DNA from 2 places in the Shewanella alkalitolerans genome. Region 1 is predicted to be linked to the other one. Evidence: riboswitches for the same ligand, from Rfam matches in the RefSeq annotation. Region 1 holds a riboswitch; the other holds the start of a gene.
What was found. Region 1 has a riboswitch for cobalamin ahead of K0J45_RS15380 (TonB-dependent receptor). Riboswitches for the same ligand answer to the same signal wherever they lie in the genome.
Positions count from the first base shown of each region.

Region 2: another riboswitch for cobalamin. It lies ahead of K0J45_RS03640 (ABC transporter ATP-binding protein); the one in region 1 lies ahead of K0J45_RS15380 (TonB-dependent receptor).

Region 1 is NZ_CP080422.1:3,518,233-3,522,680, forward strand. Features, by position in the region: gene K0J45_RS15375 (arylesterase) at 1-610, opposite strand, end outside; gene K0J45_RS15380 (TonB-dependent receptor) at 704-2,674, opposite strand; cobalamin riboswitch at 2,775-2,989, opposite strand; gene K0J45_RS15385 (DUF805 domain-containing protein) at 3,375-3,725, opposite strand; gene K0J45_RS15390 (metal-dependent hydrolase family protein) at 3,868-4,448, opposite strand, start outside.
Region 2 is NZ_CP080422.1:807,773-812,220, forward strand. Features, by position in the region: gene metH (methionine synthase) at 1-1,597, opposite strand, end outside; gene K0J45_RS03635 (histidine phosphatase family protein) at 2,194-2,805, shown strand; cobalamin riboswitch at 2,857-3,035, shown strand; gene K0J45_RS03640 (ABC transporter ATP-binding protein) at 3,140-4,120, shown strand; gene K0J45_RS03645 (FecCD family ABC transporter permease) at 4,107-4,448, shown strand, end outside.

The DNA.
Region 1 (4,448 bases):
ATAGGGCACCTGCCTGTTGCAGACGCTGATATAGGTGCTCGGCGAGACGACGATAGCCTTCATCGTTGAGGTGAATCGCATCAGATTTTACCTCTGATAATTTTAGCAGTTCTGTCAGAAAATCCTCAATAAATAGCGGCTGATATTGCGCGGCCAGCTGCCCATACAGGGGCGCGGTTTCTAGCCAGATACTCTTCTGGGGCACGCCAATCAACACCACAGGAATATCGCGCCGGTGGGCCTGTGCCAGCATGGCAGAAAGGTTGGCCTCGACCTGCGCCGCGCTGCCATTACGCAGAAAATCATTGCCCCCCTCGAGCAAGATGATGAGATCCGGCGCCGTCTCATCCAGTACTCGGGCGAAGCGCTCGCGGCCCTGGGATGTGGTCTCCCCCGAGATGCCGGCGTTGATCACCTCGCGTCCGCTTATTGCTTGCAGCTGCGCAGGATAATCCATGCCTAGGCTGGCCCCCACGCCTTGGGTCAGGCTATCGCCAAAAGCGAGGATCCTGGCACTCCCCGACAAGGGAGCAAGTGTGGGCCCGCCACTCGGCCAGAAGATGATGGCCAAGAGTAAAATAACGGGCACAAGTAGCCACTTCAATTTCATCCCACAGACTCCCAAATGATCTATGCCCTATGATGAACAGCAGGCAATAAAAAAGCCAGTCAGATCTGACTGGCTTTTAAGGCTAAAGCCGCGTTAGAAGCGGTAGCTGGCGGTCAGGCGCAGCGCCCGGCCTGTGCCAGGGTAATAACCGCTACCCCAGGTGCTGAAATACCCTGAGCTGACATATTCCTTGTCCAGCAGGTTATCGACCCGCAGGCTGGCCAGCCAGGCATCGCGGGAATAGTTGATGGCGATATTTGCCAGGGTATAGGCATCGAGCTTATCGCCCAGGTTGGCATTATCGCCCTCCATGTAGCGCTCACCGGTGTAGACCGCCTCGGCGAAGAGCTGCAGATGCTCATATACATCGTAGCTGACATAGCCACGACCTGAGTTCTTGGCTACCCAAGAGAGTGCCTTACCTTCGTTTAGTCCTTCGGTAAACTCGGCGTCTATGTAGTTGTACTCAAGTCCAAGCAATAGATCCTGAGTCGCCTGCCAGTCCCAATCAGCGCTCACCCCATAACGACGTGAGGCATCGGCGTTAACGTTGGCGCCGGGGAAGTCACCACCGGCAGGAGTCTCGGCGCTTGGATCGAAGACGATCTCATCTTCGAGCTCCAGTCGATAGGCGCTCAGGCGCAGGGTATTGCGCTCGAGCAGCAGATCCCAGCCCGCCTCGTAGGAGCGACCTGTCTGCGGCTTGAGTCCCTGAATGCTCTCTGGGGTATAAGCCTGCTCATCCACCTTGGCGAAACGGAAGTTATCGTCGGCCCGCAGGTAGAATCTATGCTGCTGGCTCGGGCGATAGTTGATGCCAAGCTCGAATGCATGGGCATCCTGATCCAGATCTATCCCATTAGGATAGGCTTTACCGTCCACCAGCTCATCTGTCACCTCGGCGTAACGACCGCCCACCACATAGCTAAAACTCTCGGTGAGGGGCACGGTCGCCTGCAGATAGGCGCTGGCCAGCTTCTGCACATTGCTGCGATTGCTAAATGTCGCCTCGCCGCGGCTAAGATCCAGACCGGTCACCAGCTTAAGCTCGCCGTTATCCGTCTTGATGTTAGCCACAGCCTTAGGCTTAAACTCGAGCAGGGAGCGGGTATCGCGGCGGCTTGTGTTCCAGGTGCTTAACCCGGTTGTCAGGGTGTCGCTGTAGTTAAGGTCGGCGCCCAGCGACCAGGCTTCATTCAGCTGGCGCTGATAGCCGGTGCGGGCCGCCGTGGTCATCTCATGCAGGTAGGCATCGATAAAGAGATCGCCCTGCTTCAGATCACCCATTTGTCTTGGGTTTTGCTTGAGCTGATCATCATTCAGCGCAGCAGCGAGTTCGCGGTGGTTGTCATAATGACTAGCCTCGGCGAAGAACTGCTGCACCTCATCGTCATACTGCAGTCGCCCCAGCACAGAGCTGGTCTTGCTGGCGTTGTGATCGCGATAGTTATCGCTCTTGAGGTGGTTGGCCGCGCCATAGAGGCGCCAGTTGTCGTTGATGGCGACCGAGCCCTCGGCCTTGGCCTCAAAGGTGTCGAAGCTGCCGCCGGAGAGCTGCAGGCTGCCGCCGTTGTCTTTCGGCGCCTTGGTAATAATGTTGATCACCCCGCCAACCGCCTGGTCACCATAGAGCACACCGGCGCTGCCTGAGAGGATCTCGACTCGCTCCACCTGATTGAGCCCGATGGCGCCGATGCTCGGCGCGGCGATATCGATATTGTTGAGGCGACGACCATCGATCAGGATCAGGGTGTTGTTGACCGCCTGACTGGCGCTGAAACCGCGCATGGCAAACACGGCACCCGAGTTTGAATCTGACACCTGAATGCCGCTCTGTCCGCGCAGCAGCTCGGTGAGGTTGGTGGCACCGCTAAGTTCGATGGCGGCGGCATCGATCACATTGACGTTAGCCGCGATATTGATAGGGGTGTTTTCGGTGCGGCCGATAACCGTGATGGTTTCGTCCACAGGCCCAGGGGTGCCCGAACTTTCCGCTAAGGCAGGAAAGCTCCCGGCCAGACAGGCGCCAAGCAGTAGCGCAATTTTACTAGGTTGTGTACCCATTTTCCTTTAACTCCTAAAAGGGAAACAGGGCAAGGCGTCACGACTGGGCGCAGTCCATCAAACCGCCAGGGTCGCATTTCGAGATCTGCCCGCCGAAATCTCAAAATCACCTTAAGGGCCGGTCTCCGGACTGAGGCTAAGTCTAAACAAAGGGTTTAAACAACGAGCGTAGATTTTTTTAACGCCATGATGTTAAAGGCATGGCGCACCCAGCTCTCACCTATCACCGTTGCGGGGGCAGTGCCAGATTCTCACTGGCTTCCCGATTATCCCGTGTCGTCTCGCGCCACAGGCACCACATAAGGTTGACTAATACCAATCGTAGTAAATAGTCGATCATCCTAGCTTGTTAAAACGTTCGATAACTGCGTTAGATTTTTCGATTGTAGAATAACTACTTATCTAAAAATTCTAACTTGTTCTAAAACGTTTTTCCGACGCTATTTCTGATCGCTTACTTACTGTGATTGGTATGAATTTGGTCATGCTCTGTCTCATGGCAAGCCGCGACTTATGTGCGGCGTTGAGGAGAGGCTCTCTCCCGGCTACTGTGACAGAACGCGGGCATTATAGACGTCTACACGTATAAATGTCTAATACTCCCATGATGGCCCGAGTCGGCATCTTCACCCAAGGGCTGCATTACTCCCTAAAAACAACAAAGGAGGCCTAAGCCTCCTTCATCGCAGATAGGGGAAAATTACGCCTCGGCCAAAGCCTTAGGGTTTTCACCATATTCGTTGCCTTCAACGCTGTCTTGTACATAGAAGACGATCAGCACGATAGCGCCGATAAGCGGGATTAAACCTATCAGCTGCCACCAGCCCGAACGGCCGGTGTCGTGTAGGCGTCTGGCCGAGATAGCGAGAGTTGGGATAAGCAGTGCCAGCGAAAAGATACCGCTCAGCATATACAGACCTGTCACCACATCTATAGTTGCCGCCACGGCATAGAAGATGATGTAGAACAGGGTAAACATCCAAAACTCTTTGCGACGTGCACGACCGGTGAAATCAGCAAACTTCTTCAACGCACCAATAAAATATTCCATATAGTTCCCTTTGTTTACGTAAATTGACTGAAAAACTCCAATAAAAGAGGGGGCCATTCCTGAGCCCCCTATTGGATAAGTGTCATAATATATCAATAGTTTAAAAAATATAAATTGAATTTTAATGACAATCTTTTTTCACTCACAGGCGCGACTTCACCACCTTGCCGCCTTTCATCACGAAGCCCACATCCAGCAGGGCCGAGATATCCTCCAGCGGGTTGCCCTGGGTGGCGATAATATCGGCCTGCTTGCCGACACTCAGGGTGCCCAGGCTATCTGACATATCCACTAGCTCTGCGCCGTTGATGGTGGCCGAGATCAGCACATCTTTATTGCTCATGCCCGCCTGATTCATCAACACCGCCTCTCGCGCATTGGTGCCGTGGGCCGAGACGCCGCTGTCGGTACCATAGGCAATCTTGACCCCGGCCTTATAGGCGCGGGTAAAGTTAGCCGTCATATCGGCGCCCACTCGCACCGCCTTCTGCTTGATGGCCGGTGACATGAAGTCTGACTCCTTGGCCATATGCACCACGGTATCGCCCGCCAACAGGGTGGGCACCAGGAAGGCGCCATTCTTCTTGAGTAGCTTGATGCTCTCCTTATCGGCGTAGCTGCCGTGCTCTATGCTATCGACCCCGGCGCGCAGGGCGGCGTTGATCCCCTCTGTCGCATGGGCATGGCTGGCCACCTTACGCCCAAGGGCATGGGCCGTCGCCA
Region 2 (4,448 bases), 1.8 Mb from region 1:
TGTTGGGGTCGAAGATAATATCTTCCGGCGGGAAGCCCACCTTATCCACCAATACTCGATAGGCGCGGGTACAGATCTCTATCTTGCGCGCCATGGTGTCGGCCTGGCCAACTTCGTCGAAGGCCATGATGATGGCCGCCGCGCCGTAGCGCTTCACTAGGGTGGCTTGCTCGATAAATTTGGCCTCGCCCTCCTTGAGGGAGATGGAGTTCACCACGCCCTTACCTTGAATGCACTTGAGCCCGGCCTCGATCACCTCCCACTTGGAGGAGTCGATCATGATGGGTACCCGGCTGATGTCGGGCTCGGAGGCAATAAGGTTGAGGAACTTCTGCATCACCTCGACGCCGTCCAGCATCCCCTCATCCATGTTGATATCGATGATCTGGGCGCCGTTTTCCACCTGATCCCGAGCGACCGACAGCGCCTCTTCATATTCGCCTGTCTTGATCAGGCGCAGAAACTTGGCCGAGCCGGTCACGTTGGTGCGCTCGCCCACGTTCACAAACAGGGAATCGGCATCTATGGTCAGCGGCTCCAGTCCCGACAGGCGACAGGCCACCGGCAGATCCGGCAGCTGGCGGGCGCTATGCTTGATGACGGCGGCGCGGATCGCCTTGATATGGTCTGGGGTGGTACCGCAGCAGCCACCTATGATGTTGAGCAGGCCTTCCTCGGCCCAGGGACCGATCACCTCGGCCATCTGCTCCGGGGTCTCATCGTAGCCGCCAAACTCGTTGGGCAGGCCGGCGTTGGGGTGCGCCGACACATAACACTCGGCGATCTTCGACAGCTCCTCCACATAGGGGCGCAGCTCCTGCGGCCCCAAGGCGCAGTTGAGGCCGATGGAGAGTGGCTTCACATGGCGTAGCGAGTTGTAGAAAGCTTCTGTAGTTTGACCCGTGAGTGTGCGGCCCGAGGCATCGGTAATTGTGCCCGAGATCATCACCGGCAGACGCTGGCCCAGCTGGTCGAACAGGGTTTCGATGGCAAACAGCGCCGCCTTGGCGTTGAGGGTATCGAAGATGGTCTCGACCATGATGATGTCGGCGCCGCCCTCGATAAGGGCCTGGGTCGACTCGATATAGGCTTCTACCAGGTCGTCGAAATGGATATTGCGATAGCCAGGGTCGTTCACATCTGGGCTGATAGAGCAGGTGCGGTTGGTGGGGCCGAGCACCCCGGCCACATAGCATTGACGGCCGGTTTCGGCGGCCACCTCGTCACAGGCGGCGCGGGCGAGGCGAGCGCCTTCAAGGTTGATCTCCCGTGACAGCGACTGCATCTCATAGTCGGCCATGGCCACCTGGGTGGCGTTGAAGGTGTTCGTCTCTATGATGTCGGCGCCCGCCAGCAGGTAATCTCTGTGGATCTGCTTGATTAACTCGGGCTGGGTCAGCACCAACAGGTCGTTGTTACCCTTGAGATCGCAGGGCCAATCGGCAAAGCGTTCGCCGCGAAAGTCGGCCTCCTCCAGCTTGTGGTTCTGGATCATGGTGCCCATGGCGCCGTCGAGGATCAAAATTTCCTTATTGAGCCGCGCGCGGATCGCGTCGTTAATCTGCCTTACGTTTCGAACAGGGGATTGGGTCGCCATAACTTTCACCTACTTCAACTGACCTATTGCCTAAACTGCCGCGTCTATCGATTTGACGTGCTATTTTTATTTTGGATGTATAAACGTATGGACGTCTATACTAATCGACTTATAATACCCAGGGCAAGTCAAAAGAGTATAGGGGAAGGTGCGAACAGGTCCCATCTGCTCTGCGTCGGCTTACAGACCTAGATGCAAGGCGTGGTTCGCAGCAAATGGCCCAAGTCCTTTGTAAGAAGCACAACACAGCAGATAGGCCTGTAAGCCACGCCCTTAGGTGCTTTCACAGCAACCGGCTCTCTGCGTTATCTGACTTAGACAGGCCCCGGCATGCCCTGCGTCAGACGCCTTGAACGCCAATTGCTGTGTAAGCCAGAGTACCATGAGGACTTATTCGCAACTTCCCTAAGCTTAAATCTGGTTTGGCTTCGAGGAAGAATGGCGGCTAAGCCGCGTTCCCATGGCAAAAGGCTCTCCCCTTGATAGTGGGTGAATCTGAAAGTTTTTCAATGCCTTATTTATCTTTCATTGCCAAGGGATACTTCCAGAGAGTATCCTGCTAACCTTCTAGATTTTAAAGGTTTAATGCTGCAGTTATGACGCAAACGACACTCTATTTGATGCGCCACGGCGAATGTGAAGGCGGCAATCTGCTGCGCGGCCATAGCGATCAACCTCTCACAGAGATAGGCTTCGCCCAGATGCAGCTGGCCTATGCCAAGCTGCCCCAGGCGGTGGACAGGGTGATCAGCTCGCCGCTCAAGCGTTGCCGTGTATTTGCCGAGCACCTCACCGCTAAGAATCAGGTGAAGGTGGCCCTAGATGCCGGACTCAAGGAGATCTACTTCGGCCGTTGGGATGGCCAGCCTATCCCTGAGCTGCATGCCGATCATGGCGAGGAGCTGAGCGCCTATTGGCGGGACCCTTGGGCCAATCCACTGCCCGAGGGGGAGCCCATGGCTGAGTTCGAGCAGCGTGTCGACGAGGTGGTTGAGCAACTGGTGCATCAGCATAGTGGTGAGGCCTTGTTACTGCTCACTCATGGCGGGGTGATACGTCACCTGATGGCCAAGGCCCTGGGGGTAGAGCACGCCGTAGGCTTCTATACTCGGCTGAGTCTGGACTATGGCAGTGTGGTCAAGATAAGTCACTATCGCGACAAGGCGGGAGAGGGCTACTGGCGTCTGCACTGGCATGACGCCGAGTGAGTCTGGCCTTGTGTCGGCGGCAAAATTTAGCATAATAACCGGGCGCAGGGACCGCCTGCGCCGGGAGTATGGTGTCGAGATCGCCAAGGCGATAACTCGGACTTAATAGGGAATTGGGGAAGGCTTTGTGCCGCTAGCCCAAACTGTGCCCGCAACTGTGAGTGTGTTACCTAGTTGAACCCGACCTGGTCGCCACGAGTCAGGATACCTGCCTACTCTCTAACCACTATCTCAAGCGGGTGACTTGAGGGAGCCAATAGATGAAGAATACCTCGGGGCCGAGTCTGGCCCAAGGGCGAAGGCGCCTCGGCGTTATTCCCCGGAGGGCGCGACCTTGAGCGCCCCTAATCAGCCATCACAAACAGAATCACTCCTGTCTCACGGCGCCAGTGACGGTGCTATTTTAGGTAAAGACACAGGTGCTGGTGCAGCCATCGGCGATGGCGCCTGCGTGCGCCCGGCGCTGTCGGTACGGGATCTCAGCTGGCGCTGCGGTGAGCGCGCCATCCTCTCAGGGGTCAAGCTGGATCTGCTAGAGGGTAAGATGCTGGGGATCATAGGCCCCAACGGCGCCGGCAAGTCCAGCCTGCTGCGCTGCCTCTATCGTTTCCTCACCCCTAGCAGCGGCGAGATCCAACTGTTTGGTCAGCCAATCGCCAGCCTGAGCGCCAGGGCCTTTGCCCGCGAGGTGGCCGTGGTGCTGCAAGACACGCCTCAGCATTTCGACATGACCACGGCCCAGCTGGTGGCATTGGGGCTCACGCCACACAAGGCCGCCTTCTCCATGACCACTAAGGCTGACCGCCTGGCGGTGAGTCAGGCCCTGGAAACCGTGGGGCTCAAGGAGCGCGCCGGACAGACCTACGCCTCCCTGTCCGGGGGCGAGAAGCAGCGGGCGCTGATTGCCCGCGCCATAGTGCAGCAGCCTAAGCTATTGATCCTCGATGAACCCACTAATCACCTGGATATCCGCTATCAGATCCAGATCCTCGAGCTGCTCAAGGCCCTGGGGGTGACTGTGGTGATCTCGATTCACGACCTCAACCTCGCCAGCGCCCTGTGCGATCAGCTTCTCTTACTGGATCAGGGGCACGCCGTGGCCCAGGGGTCGCCCAAACAGGTGCTGAGCGAGGCGCAGATCGCCAGGGTATTCGGCGTCTGCTGTCAGGTATCGCCCCATCCCCAACATGGCAATCCGCAGATCAACTATTTCTATGGCTATCACCTTCACAATGCTGACCAGAGTGCTCAGCATGGCAATGGACTGGGTGACCAGGCCTTTGAGGCGAAGGAGGCTAACCATGACGAGCGCTAGCCTGAGTCTGGGAAGAGGCTATAGTCCGCTGAAATACCTGGCCTTCGTCTGTCTGGGACTGTTGACCCTGGCGACTCCTGTGCTGGCGGTGAGTTTCGGCGCGGCGCAGATAGGCGTCGCCGAGGTGCTTGAGGTGCTGCTGGCCAAGCTGAGCGGCGCCGATCCCGGCGGCGTGACCGCAAGAATATTGATTGAGCTGCGCCTGCCGCGCATCTTGCTGGCCTTCATCGCCGGCTTCGGCCTGGCCCTGGCGGGCGCCGTGTTGCAGACGGTGACTCGCAATCCCCTGGCCGACCCCTATCTGTTTGGCATCTCATCGGGCGCCAGT